DNA from 2 places in the Methylophaga sp. F-2 genome. Region 1 is predicted to be linked to the other one. Evidence: riboswitches for the same ligand, from Rfam matches in the RefSeq annotation. Region 1 holds a riboswitch; the other holds the start of a gene.

What was found. A riboswitch is a leader RNA that binds a small molecule or an ion and turns the genes downstream of it on or off. The one in region 1 is predicted to bind cobalamin.
Region 2: another riboswitch for cobalamin. It lies ahead of AC13DA_RS14730 (cobaltochelatase subunit CobN); the one in region 1 lies ahead of AC13DA_RS01855 (hypothetical protein).

What each region holds. Positions count from the first base shown of each region.
Region 1 covers NZ_JBSXOF010000012.1:48,002-51,190, reverse strand. The annotation lists gene AC13DA_RS01860 (TonB-dependent receptor domain-containing protein) at 1-665, opposite strand, end outside; cobalamin riboswitch at 727-919, opposite strand; cobalamin riboswitch at 1,020-1,213, shown strand; gene AC13DA_RS01855 (hypothetical protein) at 1,269-1,850, shown strand; gene AC13DA_RS01850 (cobyrinic acid a,c-diamide synthase CobB) at 1,856-3,145, shown strand; gene bluB (5,6-dimethylbenzimidazole synthase) at 3,142-3,189, shown strand, end outside.
Region 2 covers NZ_JBSXOF010000021.1:20,078-23,266, reverse strand. The annotation lists gene groL (chaperonin GroEL) at 1-470, shown strand, start outside; gene mscL (large conductance mechanosensitive channel protein MscL) at 530-985, opposite strand; cobalamin riboswitch at 1,169-1,358, shown strand; gene AC13DA_RS14730 (cobaltochelatase subunit CobN) at 1,488-3,189, shown strand, end outside.

The sequences.
Region 1 (3,189 bases):
CGGTAACCGTCATGATCAGGGTTACGATCTTCTCTAGCGTTGATGCCATTGGTTGTATCGTAGCTATAGCTAAGATTATATTTGGTCGTTTCGTTTCCACCACTTACGCCAGCTTGGCTTCTGAGAGTGTTTTTGGTACCAGCAGACACCGTAAAATTTGGCGTAGGTTTACTAATTGAACCGCTTTTAGTGAAGATTTGGATCACACCACCTATGGCTTCAGAGCCATAAAGCCCAGCTCGAGGCCCGCGGACAATTTCAATACGTTCAATTTGGCTAACAGGGAAATCTTGTAATGCTGACGAACCAGATGTGGCTGAATACCATTTAACGCCATCAACTAAAACAAGCACGTGATCAGAGTTTGTTCCACGGATTGAAACACCACTTGTCTTACCCAAACCACCATTCTGAGTCATGTCAATACCCGGAAAACGTGACAGAAGTGTAGCCAAATCTTGAATCTGAAGTTTTTCAATATCAGCTTCTGTGATCACCGTAGTCGGCGCCAACGCATTTTCCGTAGGCATACGGTTTGCAGTAACGGTGATGGAATCTAGTTCATCACTGGCGATAACAGGTAAAGAAAGTAAAGAAGAAATCAGCGTAAATGCTGAAAGACGCGTGCACGCACGCAAAGGCAACGCCTTTGAAAACAAGGTCATAATTGTCTCCTGAGGATACGCTCACCCGCGATCCAGGGTTAATAGGGTCACAACACATTGTGTTGTTACGAAACCTCAGGCCGGTCTCCGGACTTACGTTGTGGCTATCGCCTGACACATCGCCTTCCCACGACATTCGCAGTGGCTTAATGATGTGCTTTTCAACGTTTACCGTTGCGGGGGCAGTGTTGGATTTGTCACCAACTTCCCGTTTAACTCTGCCTAAACAGAGCACCTGAAGAGCCGCGCATAGTAATGGCTGCGCATCCATCCGTCAAACTGACTATGTTAACTATATCGACAATGACACCTGATTCCTATACGTCAAATTGACAATATGTCGCATTAATCCTTATTCTATCGCGAGTTTCAGGTGTTGCTAACGCGAGTAAACGGGAAGTCGGTGCATCACTAGATAATGCCGACACTGCCCCCGCAACGGTAAGTGAGATGAGATAAACGTTATGCCACTGTACAGCGCTGTATGGGAAGGTGTTTATCAGGCAAAACTCACAAGTCCGGAGACCGGCCTGAAAATAAAACGTGCCAACTGGCAAATTCAAAACCTATTGTGTGCGGGTGGGCACACTGGAGAATCACATCATGACCTTATCTCGTTCTCAGCAACTCATTATTGCTGGTCTTTTAGCACTTTTAATGTTCATGACCCGAGGTCATCATTTTGCTTCTGTCGACGCGTTACCGAGTGCATCATGGGCTATCTTTTTCCTAGCCGGTCTTTACTTGAGTTCAGCTGCCTGGTTTCCTGTATTTCTAGTAATGGCTGCTGGTCTCGATATCGCCAGTGTGTTGTTGGGTGGTGGTCAATTAAGCACTAGTTTCTGCATGTCTCCTGCTTACGGATTTCTGATTCCTGCTTATGGCAGCTTATGGATGGCTGGACGCTGGTATGCATCAAAATATCAATTTAATGCAGCCACCTTATTGCCGCTTGTTGGCAGTGTATTGGTAGCAGCCACTGCAGCCACCTTATTTAGTGGTGGTGGTTTCTACTTTTTTTCTGGCCGTTATCCTGATCCAACATTCACTGAATACACACAACGTTTTATTCAGTACTTCCCTAAAAACCTGGCTGTAATGAGTTTCTATCTGGTAGTTGCGATGATTTGCCATGTGTCTCTGCATTTCACAGCAACGACACAACGAGCAGATCAACAGCATTAATAAAGATGCAGTCGCAGTCATGTGCTGCTGTTGTCATTGCTGCACCTGCATCTGGCCAGGGTAAAACCACGGTCACCGCTGTATTAGCAAGACATTACCGGCAGCAAAACAAACAGGTTCGCGTATTCAAAGTGGGTCCAGATTTTCTGGACCCTATGGTTTTAGCATACGCATCAGGTCACCCTGTTTATCAACTTGACCTGTGGATGGTCGGCAAACAACACAGTCAGCAACTTTTAGCAGAAGCGGCGCAACAAGCCGATATTATTTTGATTGAAGGTGTGATGGGCTTGTTTGATGGTGAACCTTCCACAGCTGATCTGGCTGCTGCTTTTGGTATCCCTATCCTTGCCGTGATCGATGCCAGTGCCATGGCACAAACCTTTGCAGCCATCGCTGTCGGTTTGGACCAATATCGAAAAGATACGCGTGTCGCTGCCGTTATTGCTAATAAAGTCGGCAGTGAACGTCATGCCGATATGCTCAAAAAAGCCTTACCTAACACTCTTCCTTGTCTCGCTACTTTGTTCAGACAAACTGAACATGCCCTGCCCAGTCGTTATTTGGGTTTACAGCAAGCCAATGAAGTCACTGATTTAGAGCAACGCCTGAGCCATACTCTGGACGCTTTTGACTTTGATAATACGGTTTCATTACCTGATATTGATTTTCCGTTTATTGATGTTGAGCCACTGCCTCTCTTACTCGAAGGTGTAAAGATTGGGGTTGCCAGGGATGCCGCTTTCTCTTTTCTTTATCAAGCGAATCTGGATTGTCTTTCTGCATTAGGTGCTGAGCTTATATTTTTCTCGCCACTAACAGACAAACAATTACCAGACATCGATAGCCTGTATCTGCCTGGTGGATATCCCGAGTTACATCTGGAGACATTGAGTCAAAACACCAATATGATTCAAGCTATTCACCAGCATTACCATGCCAATAAACCGATCATCGCTGAGTGTGGCGGCATGTTATACCTATGTGAATCCCTGACGGATAAAGCGGATAACACTGCTAGTCTATGTGGCATTTTGCCTGCCAAAGCCAAACTTCAGGCGAGACTGACGGCTCTCGGATTACAGGAATTGACAATCAATGGTGCGGCCATCAGAGGCCACACCTATCATCATTCTTTACTCAGTACAGAACTGGTCTCGGAGATAAGCGGACAGTGTCCTAATAGTAAATCGGTCAGTGAAGTGGTCTATCAACAACAGCGTTTAACCGCCAGCTATATCCACTTTTATTTTTACTCAAACCCTCACCTTATTGCAGCGTGGTTGACGCCATGAGTGATTCACCTCATCAGTTTTCACAAGAAGAACGAGAAGCCGTT
Region 2 (3,189 bases), on a different contig from region 1:
AAGAGAAAAAAGCACGCGTTGAAGATGCGTTGCATGCAACTCGCGCCGCAGTTGAAGAAGGCGTTGTTGCAGGTGGTGGTGTTGCTCTGGTTCGTGCAGAAGGTTCTCTGGGTGAACTGCGTGGTGACAATCATGATCAAGACATGGGTATCAAAATTGCTCGTCGTGCAATGGAAGAACCTTTACGCCAAATCGCTACAAATGCGGGTGCTGAAGCCTCTGTTATCCTGAACGAAGTCGCTGCAGGCAAAGGTAACTTCGGTTACAACGCGGCTACAGGCGAATACGGCGATATGATCGATATGGGTATTCTTGACCCAACCAAAGTGACTCGTACTGCACTGCAAAATGCAGGTTCTGTTGCTGGTCTGATGCTGACAACAGAAGCGATGATTGCTGAACTGCCGAAAGATGATGCACCTTCAATGCCTGATATGGGCGGAATGGGTGGCATGGGCGGCATGATGTAATCATCCCTCAGCCTTTAAAGCTAAAAAAAGCCCCGGCCAGTTGGTCGGGGCTTTTTTGTTTAGGCAATTTCAGATGTGCAATGTGGGCAACGGGTTGCTTTGATTAGAATGGTTGAAAAACATTTCGGACATTCTTTATTGGTGGCTTCTTTAGGGGCTGGTTCCGCTTCTTTTTCACGTTGTAGTTTATTGACTGAGCGGATTAATAAGAACACAGCAAAAGCCACGATCAGAAAGCTAATCACCGCATTAATAAAGACACCATAACTGATCACCACGGCGCCGGCTTCTTGAGCATTAGCGAGGGTGGCATATGGTCCCGCTACAGTTCCTTCTTTCAAGGTAACGAATAAGTCTGAAAAGTCGACACCTCCGAGTAACAGGCCGATAGGTGGCATGATAACGTCAGCAACCAGACTTTTGACAATCGTGCCAAACGCACCACCGATAATAATACCCACAGCCATATCTAGCACATTGCCACGCATTGCAAATTCTTTGAATTCTTTCAACATCCTTTTTATTCCTCTTGTTATTTTTTCGCTGAAAATTAGGGAGCAGAGCCACTCGATTAAACATGGCGTCTCTGTGCGATATTAGCCATCGCTATTTTGACTGTCTAGCTTTAGTTGGCGCATGAATATTGTGTGCGATTTTGTCTGCGTCACCAAACCGTGGTTGTTATTAAGTGATGTACGTATAATTCAGGTCTTTATGGTCTCTTACCAGAGTTAAAAGGGAATTCTTAACCGAAGCTGTCCCCGCAACTGTATACGTGAAGTTTCCGACAACGATGATGTAAAACCACTGAAATTAGTCGATTTCGGGAAGGTGAGTCGGAAACGTTGAAGCGTGAGCCAGGATATCTGCCATAAAAACGTTGTTATCCGATGGCCGGGGTGTGCAGTTGGAGCGGGAAACCGTTTAATGGCGAATCATCTTTGAGTTGTTAAGCGGTGTGTGGGTTTCCGGCATGGTTTGATAGCTCAGTGTTTTTATATATTGATGGAAAGCGCTGTGTATAACCGAATTGTTCTCTGTTTAGTCCTGTTTCTTTTCTCTGCATCAGCATTCGCTGAGCAACTCTTACTGATTGTGACGCCAAGGAATGTACCGGAAGTGGTATCAGGTGCACATGAATTTTTAAAAGACACATCGCAACAGCCCGTCTCTGTACAAATACGTACAACAGAGCAGTGGCAAGATTTATCCACACAAAAGCAATCACAGTTATTGCAGCAGTCAGATTTAGTGTTTGCTGGCGGTGTGTTTGGCGAAACCGCCAATCAACTGGTGGAATATAGCAAAAAAGGTTTGTTAAATAATCTTATTGCTTTGCATAGTGATCAACGTCTGGTGATGGCCTCAAGTCTTGATGGCAAAGCATTATTAGCCGGGCCGCCTGATAAGTTGATGCAACATCCTGATCCCAGCTTATCAACTGAACAATGGATGGCATCGCTATTACAGCAACATCCTGAACAGCAAGCCTGGCTGATCACGCGCTTCTTCTGGTTAGGAAGAAACAGTGAAAATATGCAGGGTTTAATTAATCATCTGCATCATATCGTTCGACATGAAGATACGATTCAGCGTCCGCAATTAGCTGCACAGCTCAGGCTTTATCATCAAGGTAAAATCACCTTACCAGAGCAGTTTGAGTTTTCAGCAAAACCTTCATGGGTGGTATTGCTCGATTATGAAACCGGGGAACGACCCGGAGAAAAGGCTTTGCTGGATGCAGTTTGTGAAAACATAGCTGATGAAAAGACCGGGTGTGTGTCAGTGCTTACTGCCTGGGGGGATGCCAGTTTATCTGCGATTAAGCTACTGACAGAACATAAATCACAGATCAGCTCGATAGTATCATTACAAGACTTTGTAATAGGTGGCTCTGAACATAGGCAAGCGGTCACTGATGAGTTAAAAGAACTGGATGTGCCAGTTATCAAAGCGATGCGTTTAAGTGACAGTACTCGTGCCGACTGGGAACTGTCTGAAGCTGGGATTAGCTGGGATTCAGTGCATTACCGGGTCGCTATGCCTGAGTTGCAGGGACTTTCTCAACCGATGGTCGTCGCGACGATGACACCTGCTGAGGTCGATAAGCTCACCGGTGCCAGACTCGCTTTTTCTGAGCCAGTTGCTTCACAAGTGAGCTTATTGTCACAGCGTCTAAAACGCTGGCAACAACTGCAGAATAAAGCGAATCAGGATAAAAAAGTCGCCATCATTTATTACAACCATCCGCCGGGGCGTCACAATATCGGGGCGGATAATTTAAATGTGGTGGAGTCTTTATTCGATATTTTGCATTCACTCAACAATAGTGGCTACAACACGGGTGAACTGCCAAAAACATCAGCGGAGTTATTAGACTTATTACAACAGCGTGGTGTGAACCTGCCAGAAGATCATGAAGCACTGGCCGCCATGTCATCCGTCGTGAATACTGTTGACAACCAAACTTATCTGTCCTGGTTTCATACCTTACCGGAGTCACTACAGCAGGAAATGATCAATGGACCGCTGGGTTTATTGCACGCCAATTTAAAACAAGCGAAAGCGTTAAAAGATCCCAGTATTGCAAAACACTTATTAGCCAGAGTGATGGAAGATATCCGCCATGTGGTGGATGGGGCAGATCATGCTGGTCGGGATCGTGTTTTGCAATTACTCACTCAACTCCAGATCCTTTATCAGCAACCTTCAGACGAGA